Regions from separate parts of the Brenneria nigrifluens DSM 30175 genome, predicted to be linked through region 2. Evidence: predicted binding sites of a transcription regulator. Region 2 holds the regulator's gene; each other region holds the start of a gene.

Region 1 (5,777 bases), 1.8 Mb from region 2:
GGTGCGACACGTACAAAATCACCCGCCCTTCGCCGCGTAATTCGGCGATCACCCGAAACAGTTGTTCGATTTCGCGGGCGGATAACGAACTGGTGGGTTCGTCAAAAGCGATGATTTTGGCGTTACGGGCCAGCGCCTTGGCGATCTCCACCATTTGCCACTGGCCGATGGAAAGGTATTTAAGCGGCGTGTCGGGATCGATATCCAGTCCCAGGTGTTCAAGCTGCAGTTTGGCCTCATAACGCAGTAGCGAATAATTCACCATGCCGTACTTGTGCGGCAGTTGGCCAAGGTAAATATTCTCCGCCACCGTCATTTCCGGCACCAGATGCAACTCCTGATAAATAATCGCCACGCCGGCATTCAGCGCATCCATGGTGTTATTGAAGCGCGCCGGCCGCCCCTGGATATGGATTTCCCCGGCGGAAGGCAAATAGTTACCGCTCAGGATTTTCAACAGCGTGGATTTACCCGCCCCGTTTTCCCCCATCAAACCGTGGATCTGCCCCGCCTGGCAGGAAAAGCTGATATCCGCCAGCGCCTTGACGCCGGGAAACTCCTTGCCGATGCCGTGAAACGACAAATAGGGTGACTGTACCGTCATTTTCGTTTCCTCATAGTTAACCACTCGCCGTCGCGCCGGTCGTCCCCGCCGCAGCGGAGACGGAAACCGGCGGCAAACGCACGGACCTCCCTGTCCCGCCGGCCGTTACAGCAGACCTTTTTTCTCCAGTTCGACCTTGAAGTTGTCGCGGGTGATCAGCACCACATCGGTAACTTCGGTGAATTTTTGCGGTTCCACGTCTTTGGTTACCCACTCATTCAGCATCTGGATGCTTTTATAACCGTGGATATCCGGGCTGGGCAGCAGTGAACCGTAGAAACCGGTGGCCTGTCCTTTCGACAGTTCGCTCACCGCATCCACCCCGTTGATACCGATGCCGATTACGTTAGGCGCCTTGAACCCCTGACCTTCCGTCGCCCGCACGCCGCCCAGCACGGTGTTATCGTTCATGCCGACAATCAGCCAGTTCTTCACGCCGGGATGCTGAACCAGCATCGAGTTGGCGGCGTCAAACGCCCCGGGAATATCGTTGGATTTGGTGGGAACCTGATAGATTTGCTTTTCCGGGAAACCGGCGGCTTTCAGCGCCTCCATCGAACCGGTGGTGCGGCGCCGGGCGGTATCCAGCTCATTGGAGGTAATCGCCATCACCGCGGTTTCCGCCACCTTCCAGCCGCGTTTATTCATTTCGTTCCACAACTCCTGCCCCTGGCGCTCGCCAATTTTGCTGGCCGCCATCATAACCAGCGGCACCGAGTCCATCGGCTCGCCTCTGGCATTAACGAACTGATCGTCCACGGCGATGACCTTCAGGTCGTAGCTGCGCGCCTTGGCGACGATCGCCGCTCCTAATTTGGGGTCGGGGGTACAGATCACGAAACCTTTCGCCCCGCTGGCCGCTAGACTATCAATGGCATTAAGCGTTTTTTCGCCGTCCGGCACGGCGATTTTGATCACCTCGAAACCGAGATCTTTTCCCGCCTTGTCGGCAAATTTCCATTCCGTCTGAAACCAGGGTTCTTCCGGCTGTTTAACCAGAAATCCCAGCTTCAATGTGTCGGCGATAGCCGATTGTGACATAACTGCGGCCAGCCCAATCGTCGCCAGCAGCTTAGTGAATTTATGCATGATGTTCTCCGCTATAGTTATTTTTTACACGTCAGAGGATCCTGGATGTGTAATCGGTTCCATTAAGGCATTTCCGGTCGGGGTAAAGGAAAAGCACGGCGTTGGTGGCACTCCTTTACTCAGCAGCATTCAGACGCTGTATGTTTTAGCGGTTATTTTCAGCAAGAATATCGAGCGTTATCACATCCCCGAACAACGACAGGTTTGTGCATATATTTAGCAAATTTAACCGGTCATTAACTTTTGACGAACATCACACAATGACGGCGAGCGGCAGAAAAATGCATACTTCCAGCTAACCGCTCCTCACGCCCCTCGTTATGCCCGCCTATCGTATACGGCTATAAACAATGGCGGAATTGACGGGAGCGGAGCGATGAATGCGGACGCGATTACTTTGGGACTCGACTTTGGCAGTGATTCGGTACGCGCATTGGCCGTTGACTGCCGGAGCGGGCAAGAATTGACCACTGAGGTGGTGTATTATCCGCGCTGGCGCGCCGGGAACTATTGTCAGCCGGCGAATAACCAGTTCCGCCACCACCCGCTGGATTATATTGAGTCGCTGGAGCAGGCCGTGCGCGCCGTGGTGGAACGACTGAGCGCGGCGCAGCGCCGGCGGATCGTCGGCATCGGCGTCGATTCCACCGGCTCCACCCCCGCCCCCATCGACGAACAAGGGACTGTTCTGGCCTTGCGCCCCGAGTTTTCCGCCAACCCCAACGCCATGTTCGTGCTGTGGAAGGATCATACGGCAATAGAAGAGGCGGAAGCGATCACTAGCCTGTGCCGCAGCGGCCGGTTTGCGGATTACACCCGCTATATTGGCGGCGTCTACTCATCGGAGTGGTTCTGGGCCAAAATACTGCACGTTTCACGCCAGGATGCGGCGGTGCGGCAGGCCGCCGTCTCCTGGATCGAACTGTGCGACTGGGTGCCCGCCCTGCTCTCCGGCACCCTGGCCCCCGGCGACATCAGACGCGGCCGCTGCGCCGCCGGGCACAAATCGCTGTGGCACCCCGACTGGGGCGGCCTGCCGCCCAAAACCTTCCTGCACGCGCTCGATCCCCGCCTGAGCGAAAAACTGCAATACCCGATGTTTACCGACACCTGGACCGCCGATGCGCCCGTCGGCGCCATCACCGCCGAATGGGCCGCGCGGCTCGGCCTGCCGGAAAGCGTGGTTATCGCCGGCGGCGCCTTTGACTGCCACGTCGGGGCCGTTGGCGCCGGGGCGCAGCCCTATACCCTGGTTAAGGTGATCGGCACCTCGACCTGCGACATCCTGATTGCCGATAAAGCGCGCATCGCCGATCGCACGATCAAGGGGATCTGCGGCCAGGTGGACGGCAGCGTGGCGCCCGGCCACATCGGGCTGGAAGCCGGGCAGTCCGCCTTTGGCGATATGTACGCCTGGTTCGGCCGCCTGTTGAGCTGGCCGCTGCGCCAGGCGATCGCCGATGACCCGCAGTTGAAGCTCCCTTTGCAGGCCGCAGAAGCCGGCCTGCTTGAGCGGCTCACCCACGCCTGGGCCGAAAACCCCTCGCTGGATCATCTGCCGGTGGTGCTCGACTGGTTTAACGGACGCCGCACCCCTTTCGCCGACCAGCGGTTAAAAGGCGTTATCGCCGACCTTAACCTGGGCACGGACGCGCCGACGCTGTTCGGCGGCTTTATCGCCGCCACCGCTTTCGGCGCCCGCGCCATTATGGAGTGCTTTGAAAGCCAGGACGTGCCGGTCGACAACATTCTCGCGCTGGGCGGCATCGCCCGCAAATCCCCCGCCATCATGCAGGTGTGTAGCGATGTGATGAATCGCCCACTGCAAATTGTGGCCTCCGACCAGTGCTGCGCGCTGGGAGCGGCCATCTTCGCCGCCGTCGCCGCGGGCGTCCATAGCGATATCCCCAGCGCGCAGCGGCGGATGTCCAGCGGCGTCGAGCAAACGTTGACGCCGGATAGCCGGCGCGTCGCCCACTATCAGCGGCTTTATGAGCGCTACCAGCAGTGGTGCCGCGCCGCTGAACCGGCTTACGGCGCCCGGTTCAATACCGACGCGTAATGTCTTCATTTCCCGCCGGGAATAAACAGGAGTAACCATGGATCACTTTACATCCCTTGAAGTCTGGTTCGTTATCGGCAGTCAGCACCTTTATGGGGCGGAAACCTTACGTCAGGTAAAGGATAATGCGGAAAAGGTCGTCGCCGGTCTGAATCAGGACGCGCGCCTGCCGGTCAGGCTGGTGCTTAAACCGCTGGTAAAAACCGCGGACGAAATCGGCGCGCTGTGCCGCGACGCCAACCATCAGGATAGCTGCATCGGTCTGCTGGTCTGGCTGCATACCTTCTCCCCCGCCAAGATGTGGATCGGCGGGCTCAGCATTCTGCATAAGCCGTTACTGCAATTCCATACCCAGTTCAACGCGCAAATCCCCTGGGACACCATGGATATGGATTTTATGAACCTGAACCAGACCGCCCACGGCGGCCGGGAGTTCGGCTTTATCGGCGCGCGCATGCGTCTGCCGCACCAGGTGGTGGTCGGCCACTGGCAGGATAGCCAGGCCCATCAGCGCATCGCCAAATGGATGCGGGTGGCGGCGGCGATCCAGGAAAGCAAAGGGCTGAAGCTGGCCCGCTTTGGCGACAACATGCGCGAAGTGGCGGTCACCGAGGGCGATAAGGTCGGCGCGCAGATCCGCTTCGGCTATTCCGTCAGCGCCTGGGGGCTGGGGGATTTGACCAGCGTGATTGATGCCGTCTCCCAGGGCGATATCGCTACGCTTATTGAAGAGTACGAAGCCAGCTATCAATTGACGGATGCGGTAAAGCTCCATGGCCCCAATCGGCAAAACCTGTTGGACGCGGCGCAAATCGAGCTGGGGATGCGGCGTTTTCTGCAGCAAGGCGGCTATAAGGCCTTCACCACTGATTTTGAAAACCTGTATGGACTAAAGCAGTTGCCGGGGCTGGCGGTACAGCGCCTGATGCAGCAAGGCTATGGTTTCGGCGGCGAAGGCGACTGGAAAACCGCCGCCCTGTTGCGCATCATGAAGGTGATGGCGGAGGGCTTGCCCGGCGGCACCTCGTTTATGGAGGATTACACCTACAACTTCCAAAACGGCAACAATCTGGTGGTCGGTTCCCATATGCTGGAAGTCTGTCCCAGCATCGCCAAAGAGCAGAAACCCATTTTGGACGCACAGCATCTGGGCATCGGCGGCAAAGCCGATCCCGCGCGGCTGATTTTCTCCACGCCGCCCGGTCTCGCCCTCAACGCCAGCGTTATCGATATGGGGGGACGCTTCAGAATGCTGGTCAATCTGGTGGATACCGTAGAACAGCCCCATCCGCTGCCGAAACTGCCCGTGGCGCGCGCCATCTGGCAGGCCCGTCCGTCGCTGGAGGTGGCGGCGGAAGCCTGGATATTGGGCGGCGGCGCGCACCACTCGGTGTTCAGCCAGGCGCTGGAGGTGGATTATCTGCGCCTGTACGCCGAAATGCAGGATATTGAATTACTGGTGATTGACGACGATACCCGGCTTCCGGCTTTCAAAGACGCGCTGCGCTGGAACGAGGCGTATTACCGGCTCGGCGGTCGCTATTAGCCCGCTGCCTGCACTGCAATCTGCAACCTTCTGCCATTATGCCCGCGTAAGCGGGCCTTTTCCCCCCTCGTACCGCCGCTTATCCCCCACCTCGCTATTTGCCTGAGTTTCAGCAAGGCGGCCTCTCGCCCTGAACTTAAGGCCGCACCTGGAAGAATTGGCTTCTGGCGGCAGGCGATTTGCTTTAGGATGGCCCTTTGCGCCTCTTTTACGGCTCGGACGGCAAATTTACTCAGGTTTCGCCTATATACCTACTTTGGGTATGTTGTCGAAAGCCTGATAATACCCGATAATATGCGGGTTTTATTTTTTAGGCAGAGTAATGACCGAATTCGCATTGTTATTCGTTAGCGCCCTTCTGGTGAACAATTTCGTCCTGGTGAAGTTTCTGGGGCTGTGTCCGTTTATGGGCGTTTCCAAACGGTTGGAGACGGCCGTAGGCATGGGTCTGGCCACCACCTTCGTGATGACGCTCG
Region 2 (5,777 bases):
GCCATCCCTGATAAAGCCGGATAGGCCGCGACGGCGCAGCCGTCGTTTCCAGCCTTTCATAGGCGGCGGTGGCGATTTTCCACGCTAGCCACAGCAGATACAAACTGCCGAGCACCTTGAGGGTGAAATGCAGCGAAGGATAGACCAGCAGCAGGCCGCCGACGCCAAACGCCACCAGTAGTAAAATACTCTGCATACCCAGCATGATGCCGAGCATTAACCACAGGGAGCGATAAAAACCGAAGTTGGCGCCAGAGGTGGTCAATAGCATATTGTTCGGCCCCGGAGTGATCGCCGCCACCCACAGAAAACCCAGCATCGACAAAAACAGACCTAGTTCCATGTAACGGGTGCCCCTCACCCCAGGTATTCTTGCAGTATAGTTGGTAATGAATTGACTATTGGTAGCCAATAGCTTGTCAACCGGCAGTATTGAAGCTAGAAGCTAACAGTGCGTTATTGATCGTACAATACTTTTTCTGGACAAATATCGTGATCATTCCCTGGCAACAACTCGATCCTGAAACATTGGGCAATCTCATCGAATCTTTCGTGCTGCGCGAAGGCACGGATTACGGCGAACAGGAGCGCACGCTGGCGCAAAAGGTCGCCGACGTGCGCCGCCAACTGGAGTCCGGCGAAGTGGTTCTGGTGTGGTCGGAACTGCATGAAACCATCAACATCATGCCCCGCGGCCAGTTTAATGCCGGCGAGTATCACCCGCGCTGAACGCCGCAAAAGCCAAAAAAGAGGATGCATCGCTATCGGCAACCGTGCTAACAATGATAAAAACCTCTTCTGCAGTCTGAAACCTTGTCTTTTTTGATGACGTTTCCCGGCAAGCCCCGCAGCAAACGTCACCATCATGGAGTGAAGCGCCTTATGTCACATCAGCATCCGATTATTGCGGTTACCGGCTCCAGCGGAGCGGGAACCACAACGACCAGCCAGGCATTCCACAAGATTTTCCAGCAGTTAAACATGCGCGCAGCCCAGCTTGAAGGAGACAGCTTCCATCGCTATACCCGCCCGGAAATGGATATGGAAATACGTAAGGCGCGGGATCTCGGGCGTCATATCAGCTATTTCGGCCCGGAGGCCAATGATTTCAGCCTGCTGGAACAGTCATTTACCGAATATGGCCGCCACGGGCGCGGTAAAACCCGTAAATACCTCCACACCTATGATGAAGCGATCCCCTACAACCAGGTGCCCGGCACGTTTACGCCGTGGGAACCGATGCCGGAACCCACCGACGTGCTGTTTTATGAAGGCCTGCATGGCGGCGTGGTGACCGATAGACACAATGTGGCGCAACACGTCGATTTGCTGGTCGGCGTAGTGCCCATCGTCAACCTGGAATGGATTCAGAAACTGATTCGCGATGTGAACGAGCGCGGGCACTCGCGCGAAGCGGTGATGGATTCGGTGGTGCGCTCCATGGAAGACTACATCACCTACATTACGCCGCAGTTTTCACGCACGCACATCAACTTCCAGCGCGTTCCCACCGTTGATACCTCCAACCCGTTCGCCGCCAAGTCGATCCCTTCGCTGGACGAAAGCTTCGTGGTGATTCATTTCCAGGGGCTGGATAATATTGACTACCCCTATCTGCTGGCCATGCTGCAGGGATCGTTTATTTCCCATATCAACACCCTGGTGGTGCCCGGCGGGAAAATGGGGCTGGCGATGGAGTTGATTATGGCGCCGCTGGTGCAGCGCCTGCTGGAAGGAAAAAAAATCGAGTAGTCCGCCGCGGCAAAACACGGCGCGGCATCAGCGGCCGATACGCCGAGGATTACCCCGTTATGCGGACTTCATGACTGTGCGTGACCTCAACGCCTTTACCCAGCATCAGCGCCACCGAGCAATAGCGCTCCGCGGAGAGCGCCACCGCCCGCTCCACCGCTTTCTCCGTCAGCCCTGTGCCCGTTACGATAAAATGCAGATTAATGTGGGTAAACAGACGCGGCGCTTCCGTTCTCCGCTCCGAGGTCAGCTTAACCTCACAGTCCGCAACGTCATGACGGCCTTTCTGCAGGATCGACACCACGTCAATCGCACTGCAGCCGCCGACCGACATCAACACCATTTCCATCGGGCTTGGCGCTTTGTCTCCCGAATCGCCGTCCATCAGCACCTGGTGACCGGACGCTGATTCGCCAAGAAATGTTAAGCCTTCAATCCACTTCACTCGAGCCTGCATGCCGCCTCCGCTAAAAATTTTTTGAAAAATTATATCCTTACTTTACAAAAACACGCTATAACCAGAGCTTCATCATGCTGAAGCGAGACAACACAAGACAGGTTCTTCAAGCTGTGCTACAAACGAAAATAGAATCTGCCTTTTCTGGACAAACTCAGATACCGGGGAGATGATGATGTCGCCAGATAGAGGCTCCAGTATATTCCCTGACATCATTCTTCCTACACGAATTTTGAATGTTTAGCAGTAATACGCCGTACAGGGAACTCTGAGCCCTGTGATTTGCGCAGTGAATTACAACAGAGGATGATAGCGAATGGTTCTCGGCAAACCGCAAACAGACCCGACTCTCGAATGGTTCCTTTCTCATTGTCACATCCACAAGTATCCATCGAAGAGCACCCTGATTCACCAGGGTGAAAAAGCAGAAACGCTTTACTACATCGTGAAAGGCTCTGTCGCAGTGCTGATCAAAGATGAAGAAGGCAAAGAAATGATTCTCTCTTATCTCAATCAGGGAGATTTTATCGGCGAACTTGGCCTGTTTGAAGAAGGTCAGGAGCGCAGCGCCTGGGTACGGGCGAAAGCGGCTTGTGAAGTTGCTGAAATTTCTTATAAAAAGTTCCGGCAGTTGATTCAGGTAAATCCCGATATTCTGATGCGCCTGTCGGCGCAGATGGCCAGCAGACTGCAGGTTACTTCAGAGAAAGTCGGTAACCTGGCGTTTCTCGACGTCACCGGCCGTATTGCTCAGACCTTACTGAACCTGGCAAAACAACCCGATGCCATGACTCACCCGGATGGCATGCAAATAAAAATCACCCGTCAGGAAATTGGGCAAATCGTTGGCTGTTCACGCGAAACCGTGGGCCGTATTCTTAAAATGCTGGAAGACCAGAACCTGATCTCCGCACATGGTAAAACGATTGTGGTTTACGGTACCCGTTAAACCATTCCGTTACCCTACAACAAAAAAGCGTGAAGCGGCCTTCACGCTTTTTTCTATCACCATCAACGCAGCTCTCGGATTTACCCGCCAGTTAATGAGCAGGGTATTTATTATTAAAATATATTATTTACTGGAAATATAAATAGTCTTATTAACAGGCTGCATTTATTATTTGTAATATCGGCCAACATAAAAAGCAGTCATGATTTATCAAGTTGTGTTTTAACATAGATCAATAAAATTGTATTTTTATTTATTTTAAGAAAACCCCTATTAATACGGATGTCGGGGGGATTTTTCAGATAAATCCACCTTATATTAATATATTGGTAAAAATAGAAACCCATGGAAACAAAAAAACCACAATTAAAATATAACTTATTGATAATTAAATGATAAATATAAAATTCATGATTTTTATTGGAAATTACCTTTTCATAAAACCCGCCTTTCCTTTCGATTATTGAAAAGACGCATTGAATTGAAGGTATTGTATTGTTTTATTTTTGTGATAACACTGATACGGATTTTTATAAAACTGAAAACCGATCTTTCATTTTCAGCGAAAAAATCCAACCTTATTACCCTGGGCATATGGAACGAGAAATGCCTTAACGAAGTTATATTCCAACAGGAGATAATCCTTATGAAATACCTACTGCCTTCAGCCGCCGCCGGGCTGTTATTTCTTGCCTGCCAACACGCGATGGCGGCCGATACCGGCGGCTATGCCACCACCGACGGCGGCAACGTTTCCGGAGCCGTCAATAAAACGGCCGGTTCAATGCAGGACATTGTCGATATCATCGCGGCCGCGCGTCTGGACTCAAGCGGTAAAAAAGTGTCAGGCGGCGCCTACCCCGTCGTCATCACCTATAACGGCAATGAAGATGACTTAATCAAGGCGGCGGAAGCCGATATCTGCGGTCAATGGAGCAAACCGGCGCGCGGCGTGGAGATCAAGGAGTTTACCAAAGGCATTACCATCCTCGGCAGCAATGGTTCCTCAACGAACTTCGGTATCTGGATCACCAAGTCGTCCAACGTCGTGGTGCGTAATATGCGCATGGGTTATATGCCCGGAGGCGCCCAGGATGGCGATGCAATCCGCATCGACGACTCGCCGAACGTCTGGATCGACCATAACGAGATCTTCGCGAAAAACCATGAGTGCGAGGGCACGCCGGACGGCGATACCACCTTTGAATCCGCCGTGGATATCAAAAAAGGGTCGACCAACGTCACCGTATCCTACAACTACATTCACGGCGTCAAAAAGGTCGGCCTAAGCGGTTCCAGCAACAGCGATACCGGACGCAACCTCACCTATCACCACAACGTCTACAGCGACGTAAACGCCCGGCTGCCGCTGCAGCGGGGCGGTCAGGTGCATGCCTACAACAACCTCTATTCCGGCGTCACCAGTTCAGGGCTGAACGTTCGTCAGAACGGCATCGCATTGATCGAAAGCAACTGGTTTGAGAATGCGAAAAACCCGGTGACATCCCGTTACGATGGCTCGAATTTCGGCACATGGGATCTGCGCAACAACAACATTACCAAACCCGCCGATTTCACCACCTACGGCATCACCTGGGACAAGGATTCCAAAGCCTACGTCAATGCCGATAGCTGGACCAGCACCGGCACATTCCCCGCACTCCCCTATAGCTACTCGCCGGTAACCGCGCAGTGCGTAAAAAATAAACTGGCGAACTATGCCGGCGTCGGCAAGAACCTTGCCGTATTGACCGCCTCAGCCTGTCAATGACGACGCGCTGATTTAATCCGGGCGAGTTGGGTAAACTCGCCCGTTTTTACACGGCCAATCAGAGAGAGATTAAGGCAGAACCTTCGCTGACTGGATAACCACGGGTTTGAGCGGCACGTTCTGATACGGGCCGACGTTTTCAGTCTGCACCTGGGAAATCTTATCCGCGACCTCCATCCCTTTTACCACCCGGCCAAAGACCGCGTAGCCAAAATCGCGCTGGCCGTGATCGAGAAAGGCGTTGTCCGCCACGTTGATAAAGAACTGACTGGTGGCGCTGTCCTTGTCGGCGGTACGCGCCATGGCGACGGTGCCGCGCAGGTTGCGCAAACCGTTATCCGCCTCGTTTTTGATCGGCGGGTTGGGCGCTTTCTGCTTCATATCATCGGTAAAGCCGCCGCCCTGGATCATAAAACCGGGGATCACGCGATGAAACGTGGTGCCGTTATAAAAGCCGTTATTCACGTACTCAATAAAGTTTTTCACCGAAACCGGGGCTTTTTGCTCATCCAATGCCAGCTCAATGTTTCCTGCCGAGGTGGTCAGCAACACATGCGTAGCGCCGGTGGCGGCAAACAGCGGGGAAAAAGCGCTAAGTGAAATCAAGGCCGCCGCGGCAACCAGAGTACGTTTGAACATGAGAATTCCTTGTGGGTAAGACTGGTTACAGAAAGCGTAATGATTGTAAATACCCGCCCCCTGCAACGCCACCGATTTACCTTTTTTTACGTAGCGAATTCACATCGTAACCAATCGTTAACCGCCAGCTTGAGCAGGGGCCGGCATAACGGCCGGCCCCTGCCGATAAATCATCCCATTCGTTCCGAACGCACCGCCAGATCGCGACT
Region 3 (5,777 bases), 240 kb from region 2:
CGTACAACCGGCTCCACAGTCCCTCTCCCAGCGTTTTTGTCACAATCAGTCCCTGACGTTCAAAGCTCTCCACCACCCAGTGCGGCAGCGCGGCGATCCCCATGCGGGCGGCCACCATCTGAATCAGCAGCAGCGTGTTGTCGACGCTTTTCAGCGCCGGGCTGACGCCGGCCGGTTGCAGAAAGTGGCGCCAGACATCCAGCCGCTGGCGCTGAACCGGATAGATCATCAGGGTTTCCGAGGCCAGGTCTTCCGGTTCGATTTTGTCTTTTCCCACCAGCGGATGGTCGGGCGCCAGCGCCAGCCGGACTTCAAAATCAAACAGCGGCGCGTAGTGCAGCCCGCTGCGCGGCAGGATATCCGAGGTCATCACCAGATCCAGCTCGCCCTGTTGCAGCGCGGGCTGCGGGTCGAAGGTGACGCCGGATTTAAAGTCCGTCGCCACCTGCGGCCAGTTTTGATGGAACTCATCCAGCGCCGGGGTCAGCCACTGAATACAGCTGTGACACTCAATCGCCAGACGCAGCGTGGCCTGGTGCGGTTCATGACACGCCTGTAGCGCCTGCTGAATCTGCGGCAACACCTGCTCGGCCAACTGCAACAGGATCTCTCCCTGCGGCGTAAAGCGCAGCGGCTGGCTTTTACGCACAAATAGCCTGAACCCAAGACGCTGCTCCAGATCGCTGAACTGGTGTGATAACGCCGACTGGGTTTGATGCAGCGCGGCGGCGGCGGCGGCCAACGACCCCGTATTGCGCAGCGCTTGCAGCGTTCGCAGGTGTTTAAGTTCGATCATGAGAGTCCTTCACAGTGACAGTGAATAAATTGCGCTTGTGCATTATACACTACCTGCGGATTATGGATGTGTAAACATCTGGACGGCTAAATGAGGAATTAACGATGACCATCTTAAATCACACACTGGGTTTTCCGCGCGTTGGATTACGACGTGAACTGAAAAAAGCGCAGGAAAGCTATTGGGCAGGCAACGCAACCCGGGAAGAGTTGCTGGCCGTTGGACGCGATCTTCGGGCGCGTCACTGGCAGCAACAAAAGGATGCGGGCGTCGATCTGCTGCCGGTGGGTGATTTCGCCTGGTACGATCATGTCCTCACCACCAGCCTGTTGCTGGGGAACGTACCGGCCCGTCATCAGAATGCCGATGGCTCGGTCGATCTGGACACGCTGTTCCGCATCGGCCGCGGACGCGCGCCGACCGGCGAACCCGCCGCCGCCGCCGAGATGACCAAATGGTTCAACACCAACTATCACTACATGGTGCCGGAATTCACCCAGGGCCAGCAGTTCAAACTGACCTGGACGCAGCTGCTGGACGAAGTAGACGAAGCGCTGGCGCTGGGCCACAAGGTGAAGCCCGTGCTGCTGGGGCCGGTCACCTACCTGTGGCTGGGTAAGGTAAAAGGCGCGCCGTTCGATCGCCTGTCGCTGCTGCCGGAGATTCTGCCGGTCTATCGGCAGGTGCTGGCCGAGCTGGCTAAACGCGGCATCGAATGGGTACAGATCGATGAGCCGGCGCTGGTGCTGGAGCTGCCGCCAGAGTGGCTGGCGGCGTTCCAACCGGCGTACGATGCGCTGCAAGGACCGGTGAAACTGTTGCTGACCACCTATTTCGACAGCATCGGCCAGAATCTGGATACCGTCAAAGCGCTGCCGGTACAGGGGCTGCATGTCGATCTGGTGCACGGCAAGGACGACGCGGCGACGTTGCATCAACAATTGCCCGCCGACTGGCTGCTGTCGCTGGGGGTGATTAACGGGCGCAACGTCTGGCGCGCCGACCTGAGCGCCTGGTTTGAACGCCTGCAACCGCTGGCGGGCAAACGCAATCTGTGGCTGGGAAGCTCCTGCTCTTTGCTGCACAGCCCGATCGATTTAAGCGTCGAAACGCGTCTGGATGATGAGGTGAAAAGCTGGTTTGCTTTCGCCATCCAGAAATGTGCGGAGCTGTCTCTGCTCGCCCAGGCGCTGAACGGCGGCGATGGTCAGGCGCTGGATGTGTACAGCGCGCCGATTCGCGCTCGCCGTACGTCCACCCGCGTAAACAACCCGGCGGTGGAGCGGCGTCTGGCCGCCATCACTGCGCAGGATAGTCAGCGTCAGAGCGCTTACCCGCTGCGCGCCGCGGCTCAGCGCGAACGCTTCAAGCTGCCGGCATGGCCGACCACCACCATCGGCTCTTTCCCGCAAACCACGGAAATTCGCGGCCTGCGTCTGGACTTCAAGCAAGGGCGTCTGGACGGCAACAACTACCGCACCGGCATCTCCGAGCATATCAAGCAGGCGGTGGTCGAGCAGGAACGTCTGGGACTGGACGTGCTGGTGCACGGCGAAGCCGAGCGTAACGATATGGTGGAGTATTTCGGCGAGCATCTGGACGGCTTCGTCTTTACCCAGAACGGCTGGGTGCAGAGCTATGGCTCCCGCTGCGTGAAGCCGCCGGTGATTATCGGCGACGTCAGCCGCCCGCGGGCCATTACCGTTGAGTGGGCGAAATACGCCCAGTCGCTGACCGACAAGCCGATGAAGGGCATGCTTACCGGCCCGGTGACCATTCTGTGCTGGTCTTTCCCGCGCGAAGACGTAACGCGTGAAACCATCGCCAAACAGATTGCGCTGGCGCTGCGCGACGAAGTGGCCGATCTGGAAAAAGCGGGCATCGGCATTATTCAGATCGATGAACCCGCCCTGCGTGAAGGTCTGCCGCTGCGCCGTTCCGACTGGGATGCCTATCTGGCATGGGCGGTGGACGCTTTCCGTCTGAATGCCGCCGTGGCGCAAGACGATACGCAGATCCACACCCATATGTGTTACTGCGAGTTCAACGACATTATGGATTCCATCGCCGCGCTGGACGCCGATGTGATCACCATTGAAACCTCGCGTTCCGATATGGAGCTGCTGGAGTCGTTTGAAGAGTTTGAGTATCCGAACGAAATCGGCCCGGGCGTGTATGATATCCACTCGCCGAACGTCCCGAGCGTGGAGTGGATCGAAGCGTTGCTGAAGAAAGCGGCGCAGCGCATCCCGGCGCAACGTCTGTGGGTTAACCCGGACTGCGGTCTGAAAACCCGCGGCTGGCCGGAAACCCGCCAGGCGCTGGCCAACATGGTTGAGGCGGCACGGCGTCTGCGCGACGCGCGCTAAGCCGGTAACGTTAACGATCGATGACAGGGAGGCGCTGCCTCCCTTTTTCATGCCTGGAAATAGCGGGTTTTGTGTCTGCCGCGAGGAATATCAACGGCTAAAGAATCTACAATAACGGAACCAAAACGGCGCAAAGGCGGTGTTGATAACGCTTATTAGTGATGTGTATCACAATTTTATGTATGTTGAGTTTCTGTTTCTTTTTTATGAGTGATGGTCATCACTAAAAATCGCCTGGTAATAGGCTAAAGTTTTTTCCTTATTTCCTCTGATCACTCGACTCATTGCCTGGGAGGGCGGTTATGTCCAAATCTGATGTGTTTCATCTCGGTCTGACAAAGCCTGATTTACAGGGCGCGACGCTGGCGATTGTGCCGGGCGACCCTGAGCGCGTGGAAAAAATAGCCCGTCTGCTGGATAACCCGGTCCCTCTGGCGTCGCACCGTGAATTTACCTCCTGGCGCGGCGAACTGGAAGGCAAGCCGATTATCGTCTGCTCCACCGGCATTGGCGGCCCGTCAACGTCGATTGCGGTGGAGGAGCTGGCGCAGCTGGGCGTTCGCACCTTCCTGCGGGTGGGGACGACCGGGGCGATCCAGCCGGGTATCAACGTGGGGGATGTGCTGGTGACGACCGCGGCGGTACGGCTCGACGGCGCCAGCCTGCATTTCGCGCCGCTGGAATTTCCGGCGGTGGCCGATTTTGACTGCACCACCGCCCTGGTCGAGGCGGCAAAGGCGTCCGGCGCGGCGCTGCACGTTGGCGTGACCGCATCATCCGATACGTTTTACCCCGGCCAGGAGCGTTATGATACCTTTTCAGGCCGCGTGGTGCGCCGTTTCCAGGGATCGATGGAAGAGTGGCAAAGCATGGGGGTGCTGAATTATGAAATGGAATCCGCCACCTTGCTGACGATGTGCGCCAGCCAGGGGCTGCGCGCCGGGATGATTGCCGGGGTGATTGTCAATCGCACCCAGCAGGAAATTCCCGATGTCGCCACCATGAAGCTGGCTGAAACCACGGTGGTCAAGGTTCTGCTGGACGCCACCCGTCGCCTGCTGGCTCGTGCATAAACGGTATTACCGCATGTCGGGCCGGCGATGGGCAATGCCGGCCCGTTTCCCGGCCTGCCCTTTATGACCACCGCAAGGAGATGTATGACCGAACCCACGCTACTCCATCCTTCCCTGGTTCCGCTGGACGGCGGGATCAATTTTCGCGATCTGGGCGGCAATCGGACGGCGGACGGGCGGCTTATCCGCCGCGGCAAGCTATTTCGAGCCGGTTCGCTGGATTTATTGACGCCGGCGGACTGCGAACGCCTGGCCGGCGTGCCCGTCGCCGATGTTCTCGACTACCGCGATCCGGATGAAATCGCCCTCAAGCCCGATATCCTGTGGCCCGGCGCGAACTACCATCCGTTCCCCGCCAACCCGCTGCGGCACGAAGTCACGGCGAATCTGGATTCTTTGGGATCGGAGGTGCTGGAGTCCTTCGACTCGCGGGCCTTTATGCTGGAACTTTATCGCCGTTTGCCTTTCGATAATTCCGCCTATCGCCAACTGGCGTCGCTGCTGTTGCAGCCGGATAACGGCGCGCTGGTACAGCACTGCGCGGTGGGTAAAGACCGCACCGGTCTGGGATCGGCGCTGGTGATGCTGGCGCTGGGGGTTGATGAGCAAACGGTGATTGAAGATTATCTGCTGACCGAAACCACGCTGACGCCATTCAGGCAGCAGTTGCTGACGCATCTGGCGCAGACCCTGAGCGAGAAAGCGCTGGTGCGGTTTTCCTATGTGCTGTCGGTTAAGGAAGAGTTTATCGTCACGGCGCTGCGGGCGATTAATGAACGCCACGGTTCGGTTAACGGCTGGATGGAGGCGGAGTACGGGCTGGATAAACGCGCCCGGCAGTTTCTGCAGGATAAATATCTGGCGTGATGCCGTCTCTTGGCCTACCCGAACCCTTCATATAAGGGCGAAGGGTTAGCTCCTCCCCCTGGCAAGGGGGAGGCCGGGAGGGGGACATTAATGGCAAAATGCCCAATGAAGTCAATGATCTGAAAGGCCGGTCATGGACCGGCCTTTGTCGTTTCCGCGTTTAGCTTTTATCGATCAGCCGGTATTGCGCATACCGGCGGCCACGCCGGCGATGGTCACCATCAGCGCCAGCTCCACCTCCGGGTCCGGCTCTTCCTGTTGGCGCGAGCGGTGCAGCAGCTCGGCCTGAAGCACGTTGAGCGGGTCGGTATACACGTTGCGCAACGCGATGGATTCGGCGATCCACGGCAGGTCTTCCATTAGGTGATCGTCGTTGGCGATGGTCAGCACCACATGGATATCTTGCGCCAGTTGCTCGCGCAGCTGTTTCCCTAACGGCCACAGCTTCTTATCCACCAGACGCTGGTCGTAGTATTCGGCCAGCCACAGGTCGGCTTTGGAAAACACCATTTCCAGCATCCCGATGCGGGTGGAGAAAAACGGCCAGTCGCGGCACATGGCTTCCAACTGCGCCTGTTTGCCGTCGTTGACGACTTTTTGCAACGCGGCGCCCGCACCCAGCCACGCGGGCAACATCAGGCGGTTCTGTGTCCAGGCGAAAATCCACGGAAT
Region 4 (5,777 bases), 1.4 Mb from region 2:
TGATGAAGATCACCTGGGCGATATGGACTTCAAAGTGGCCGGCAGCCGTGAAGGTATCACCGCGTTGCAGATGGATATTAAAATCGAAGGCATTACCCGTGAAATCATGCAGGTTGCCTTGAACCAGGCCAAAGGCGCCCGTCTGCACATTCTGGGCGTGATGGAACAGGCGATCAGCACGCCGCGCGGCGATATTTCCGAATTCGCGCCGCGTATCCATACCATCAAGATCAGCACCGACAAGATCAAGGATGTGATTGGTAAAGGCGGTTCGGTTATCCGTGCGCTGACCGAGGAAACCGGCACTACCATCGAGATTGAAGACGACGGTACGGTGAAGATTGCCTCCACCGACGGTGAAAAAGCCAAACACGCGATTCGCCGTATCGAAGAGATCACCGCTGAAATCGAAGTGGGCCGCATCTATCAGGGTAAAGTGACGCGCATCGTCGACTTCGGCGCTTTTGTCGCCATCGGCGGCGGCAAGGAAGGCCTGGTGCATATTTCTCAGATCGCCGATAAGCGCGTTGAGAAAGTGACCGACTACCTGCAAATGGGTCAGGAAGTACCGGTCAAGGTACTGGAAGTCGACCGTCAGGGACGCGTGCGTTTAAGCATTAAAGAAGCAAATGCTCAACCTCAGGAAGCGGCCGTAGCGCCTTCTGAAGGTGAATAACTGTTAAAAAAAGCAGTACGGCTCCTTACAATGTAAGGAGCCGTGATCGTAAGGAGCGGATGTCCTTATACTGAGCTGACCGGGACAGGATGTTCATCCAATGTTTGTCTTCGGGAGTGGGAAATGAAGCCTTTCTTGCGCTGGTGTTATGTTGCGACAGCACTCATGCTGGCAGGATGCAGCAACACGGATTGGCGTAAAGACGCGGTATTGGCAATTCCATTACAGCCTACTTTGCAGCAGGAAGTAATCCTGGCGCGCATGGAACAGATCCTTGCCAGCCGGGCATTAACCGATGATGAGCGAGCACAGCTATTATATGAGCGCGGAGTGCTGTATGATAGCCTCGGGTTGAGGGCGTTGGCGCGAAATGATTTTTCACAAGCGCTGGCGATTCGCCCTGATATTCCAGAGGTTTTTAACTATCTGGGTATCTATTTAACGCAGGCAGGCAATTTTGATGCTGCCTATGAAGCGTTTGATTCTGTACTAGAGCTTGATCCAACTTACAATTACGCGCGTTTAAACCGGGGCATCGCTTTGTACTATGGCGGTCGTTACCTGTTAGCGCATGATGATCTGCTGGCGTTTTATCGAGACGATCCAAATGATCCTTTCCGTTCGTTGTGGCTGTATCTGGTGGAGCGAGAAATCAATCCGCAGACGGCCGAATTAGCGTTGCAGAAACGCTATGACGAGGCGCAGAGAGGACCGTGGGGATGGAATATTGTCGAATTCTACCTGAACGCAATCAGCGAAAAAGTGCTGATGGCGCGTTTGCAGGAAGAAGCAACGGATAACACTTCGCTCGCTGAGCATCTCAGTGAAACTGACTTCTATTTAGGTAAGCACTACCTAAGTCTGGGGGACAAGAACACCGCTTCGGCGCTGTTCAAGCTGACGGTTGCCAACAATGTCCATAATTTTGTTGAGCACCGCTATGCATTGTTGGAATTGGCGCTATTAGGCCAAGAGCAAGACGACCTATCAGGATCGGACCAGCAATAGCTGACGAACAACTATTTCAGCCTGAAAAAACTTCGGTTGTCACCTGTTACGGGTGAGGGCTTTTTTGTTCGCTTTTTAATCCAATTTGAGCCGGTTCACACTTTTCAATGAAAATGACTGAAAATTTTCTCGACGAGTTATGTAGACTGGCCGCCATTTATGAGGCACGTGTACATGACTGAGTTTGAAACCACTTTTGCTGAGTTGGGGCTGTCTGCTCCAATCATTAATGCCCTTACCGATCTGGGCTACGAAAAACCATCGCCAATTCAGGCGGAATGTATTCCTCACCTGCTGAGCGGTCGCGATGTGCTGGGTATGGCACAGACCGGCAGCGGTAAAACCGCGGCGTTTGCGCTGCCGCTGCTCAACAATCTTAAACCCGAGCTGAAAGCGCCGCAGATGCTGGTGCTGGCGCCGACCCGCGAACTGGCGGTGCAGGTTGCCGAAGCCTGTAATGATTTTGCCAAACATATGCACGGCGTGAGCGTGGTGGCCCTGTACGGCGGCCAGCGTTACGACGTACAGCTGCGCGCGTTGCGCGGCGGCGCGCAGATCGTGGTCGGTACGCCGGGACGTCTGCTGGATCACCTGAAGCGCGGCACGCTGAATTTGTCCAACCTGAGCGGCCTGGTGCTGGATGAAGCCGATGAAATGCTGCGTATGGGCTTTATTGACGATGTGGAAAACATCATGGCCCAGATCCCGGCGGAACATCAGACCGCGCTGTTCTCCGCGACGATGCCGGAAGCGATCCGCCGTATTACGCGCCGCTTTATGAAAGATCCGCAGGAAGTGCGCATTCAGTCCAGCATTACCACCCGTCCGGATATCAGCCAGAGCTACTGGACGGTTTCCGGCATGCGTAAAAATGAGGCGCTGGTTCGCTTCCTGGAATCCGAGGATTTTGACGCGGCGATTATTTTCGTGCGCACCAAAAACGCCACGCTGGAAGTGGCCGAAGCGCTGGAGCGCAGCGGCTACAACAGCGCCGCGCTAAACGGCGATATGAATCAGGCGCTGCGCGAGCAGACGCTGGAACGTCTGAAAGACGGTCGTCTGGATATTCTGATCGCCACCGACGTGGCCGCCCGCGGTCTGGACGTCGAACGCATCAGCCTGGTGGTCAACTACGACATTCCGATGGATTCCGAGTCTTATGTCCACCGTATCGGTCGTACCGGCCGCGCCGGTCGCGCCGGTCGCGCGCTGCTGTTTGTGGAAAACCGCGAACGCCGTCTGCTGCGCAACATTGAACACACCATGAAGCTGACCATTCCGGAAGTTGAACTGCCGAATGCCGAACTGCTGGGACAGCGCCGTCTGGCGAAGTTTGCCGCCAAGGTGCAGCAACAGCTGGAAAGCAGCGATCTGGATATGTACCGCGCGCTGCTGGCTAAATTGCAGCCGCAGGAAGAGCTGGATATCGAAACCCTGGCCGCGGCGTTGCTGAAAATGGCGCAGGGCGAACGTCCGCTGATTCTGCCGCCGGATCCGGTATTCGATCGTCGTCCGCGTCGTGAATTCCGCGATCGTGACGATGCGCGCGGCGACCGCCGTCGCGAGCCGCGCGAAAGCCGTGATGGCGATCGTCCGCCGCGCCGTGAACGTCGCGATGCGGGCGATATGGAACTGTATCGTATTGAAGTGGGCCGTGATGACGGCGTGGAAGTTCGCCACATCGTGGGGGCGATTGCCAACGAAGGCGATATCAGCAGCCGCTATATCGGCAACATCAAGCTGTTTGCCTCCCACTCGACGATTGAGTTGCCGAAAGGGATGCCGGGTGATTTGTTATCTCACTTTACCCGTACCCGCATTCTGAACAAACCGTTGAACATGCAGTTACTGGGCGATGCCCAGCCGCATGAACGTGGCAACGGCGGCGAACGCCGTGGCGGTCGTCCCGCGGGCGCCGCGCCTCGTCGTTCCTACAGTAACGGCGAACGCCGCGAAGGGAACGGCGGCGAGCGTCGTGAACGCACCTTCAACCGTGATGCCGCGCCGCGCGCTCCGCGCCGTCGTCCGGCTGATGCTTAATGGCGTGTTACACCAGGAAATAAAATATCTTTGCTGTAGATATTTAATCGCCTGATATTTTGCTATAAGCGACAAAACGGCCCTGTTCCATGGCCGTTTTTTTTATGTTTTTTTTTCCGACCATGGTGAACGGGTCTGCGAAACACCGCCACATTATGTTTAGGGAGTGATAGATCGGCGCTAACCAACCGGGGCCATGCAGCTCATCTCTTTCTTCCCGGCTATAGCGGCCTATCCTGCCGAACGCCGATGGCGATCTCGAACGATCGCAAGCGCGCCTGATGGTCGAAAATCTGGCCGTTGATCATTACTTCATCCGCCTGCGTTTCGCGCAGCAAACTCTGCAAACCATGGCGGACTTTCGCCCGATCGCCGACGATCGACAGACGTAATGTTTGCTCCACGCCGAACTGCTCCGCCGGGGACCAGAATGCATCCATATCTTCCACCGGCGCGGGCAGCGGGCCGGGCGTGCCGCGGCGCAGGTTGATGAACTGCTGCTGCATCGAGGTAAACAGAAAGCGGGCGTCGCGGTCGCTGTCGGCGGCGACCACGTTAACGCACGCCATGGCATAGGGTTTGGCGTGCGCTGCCGAGGGTTGAAAGGTTTCACGATAAACCTGCAGCGCCTGCAACAGCATATCGGGAGCGAAGTGGGCGGCAAAGGCGAAAGGCAGCCCTAAAGAGGCGGCCAGCTGCGCGCTGTATAAACTGGAACCCAGCAGCCAGACGGGAACGCCTAACCCCTGGCCGGGCACGGCCTGAACCGCCTGTCCCGGCCGCACGTCGGCGAAGTAGCGTTGCAGTTCCTGTACGTCTTGGGGGAAATCGTCGATTTCGGCGTTCAGGTGCCGCCGCAGCGCCAACATGGTTCTCTGATCGGTGCCCGGCGCCCGGCCGAGACCGAGATCGATGCGGCCGGGATAGAGCGACTCCAGCGTGCCGAACTGTTCGGCAATCACCAACGGGGCGTGATTCGGCAGCATCACGCCGCCGGAGCCGAGGCGGATACGCTGCGTGCCCGACGCCAGATAGCCAATCAGCACCGAGGTGGCGGCGCTGGCGATCCCGGTCATATTATGGTGTTCCGCCAGCCAGTAACGGTGGTAGCCCCAGTTTTCAGCGTGTTGCGCCAACTCCAGCGAGTGGCTGAAGGCATCCCGCGCCGTAAGCCCGACCGGTATCGGCGCCAGATCCAGAACAGAAAAGGGGACGGACTGAAGATCAACGGACATAGCGAAAGCTCACTTTATCAGGTTCCAGATAGGTTTGAGTATTGCGCCGTTTGGCGCAATTTGACACCCCGGAGCGGAATTTAGCGTTATCAACCGGCTGAGCGGAAGGCGCATCGACGCGAAGTAAAATCGTCATACAGTTTTATATTTAAACCGGGAGTCGGTATCGCGCTACAATGTAACCGGTTTGTTTTCAATGTTGGTTAATTGTTTTTATATAATGGCGGAGAGGCGTGCCGCGGAGCGCAATGAAGGGTTCCGCGCAGGATAAGCCTGGAGTTGATAAGTGAACAAAAAGACGCGATTTACGTTGTTGCTGATGGTGGTGGTCATTACGCTGACCGTGCTATTCAGGGCCAATAATCAGGATATCCTGCTACAGGGCGAAGTGGATGCGCCGGAGGTGATTGTGGCTTCCAAAACCTCCGGGCGGGTGACGGAGCATCATGTGCGGCGCGGTGATGAAGTGAAGTCCGGACAACTGTTGATTTCTCTGGAAAATGCCGAGTTGATCGCCCAGCAGCGCGCGGCGGAAGCCGCCAGAGATCAGGCGAAAGCGCTGTTGGAGCAGTCGGAACACGGCACCCGGGAAGAGAGTATTCGTAATTTGCGGGCCACGCTGGCCCAGGCGCAGGCGGAATACCGCCAGGCGCAGCATGAGTATGACCGTCAGAGCAATATCGCCACCAAAGGCTACGCCTCGGCCTCGGCGCTGGACAGCGCCCGGCAGGCGCGAGATAGCGCCTGGCAGCAGGTACAGGCCGCACAGGCCAGTCTGGATCAGGGCTTGCACGGCGACAGGCCTGAGCAACGGGCGA

Evidence for each region. The regulator CRP, encoded in region 2, controls carbon source genes, mostly activating them, when cyclic AMP is high. The targets are predictions, from matches to a motif close to ATGTGANNNNNNTCACAT.
Region 1: a site for CRP is predicted at 1,935-1,952, ahead of EH206_RS10735 (arabinose ABC transporter substrate-binding protein). Genes of this name have one in related genera too.
Region 3: a site for CRP is predicted at 3,322-3,339, ahead of udp (uridine phosphorylase). Genes of this name have one in related genera too.
Region 4: a site for CRP is predicted at 1,768-1,785, ahead of yrbN (protein YrbN). Genes of this name have one in related genera too.

Annotation. Positions count from the first base shown of each region.
Region 1 covers NZ_CP034036.1:2,309,195-2,314,971, forward strand. Annotated here, with positions in the region: gene araG (L-arabinose ABC transporter ATP-binding protein AraG) at 1-604, opposite strand, end outside; gene EH206_RS10735 (arabinose ABC transporter substrate-binding protein) at 710-1,693, opposite strand; gene EH206_RS10740 (ribulokinase) at 2,070-3,755, shown strand; gene araA (L-arabinose isomerase) at 3,793-5,301, shown strand; gene rsxA (electron transport complex subunit RsxA) at 5,624-5,777, shown strand, end outside.
Region 2 covers NZ_CP034036.1:464,835-470,611, reverse strand. Annotated here, with positions in the region: gene EH206_RS02125 (LysE family translocator) at 1-343, opposite strand, end outside; gene EH206_RS02120 (YheU family protein) at 493-729, shown strand; gene EH206_RS02115 (phosphoribulokinase) at 883-1,752, shown strand; gene EH206_RS02110 (OsmC family protein) at 1,802-2,209, opposite strand; gene crp (cAMP-activated global transcriptional regulator CRP) at 2,526-3,158, shown strand; gene EH206_RS02100 (polysaccharide lyase) at 3,805-4,929, shown strand; gene ppiA (peptidylprolyl isomerase A) at 4,999-5,568, opposite strand; gene EH206_RS02090 (ABC transporter ATP-binding protein) at 5,739-5,777, opposite strand, start outside.
Region 3 covers NZ_CP034036.1:221,189-226,965, forward strand. Annotated here, with positions in the region: gene metR (HTH-type transcriptional regulator MetR) at 1-796, opposite strand, end outside; gene metE (5-methyltetrahydropteroyltriglutamate--homocysteine S-methyltransferase) at 901-3,165, shown strand; gene udp (uridine phosphorylase) at 3,468-4,238, shown strand; gene EH206_RS01025 (tyrosine-protein phosphatase) at 4,323-5,105, shown strand; gene ppc (phosphoenolpyruvate carboxylase) at 5,280-5,777, opposite strand, start outside.
Region 4 covers NZ_CP034036.1:3,981,002-3,986,778, reverse strand. Annotated here, with positions in the region: gene pnp (polyribonucleotide nucleotidyltransferase) at 1-676, shown strand, start outside; gene nlpI (lipoprotein NlpI) at 800-1,684, shown strand; gene yrbN (protein YrbN) at 1,792-1,866, shown strand; gene EH206_RS18680 (DEAD/DEAH family ATP-dependent RNA helicase) at 1,859-3,724, shown strand; gene EH206_RS18675 (luciferase-like monooxygenase) at 3,946-4,959, opposite strand; gene EH206_RS18670 (HlyD family secretion protein) at 5,246-5,777, shown strand, end outside.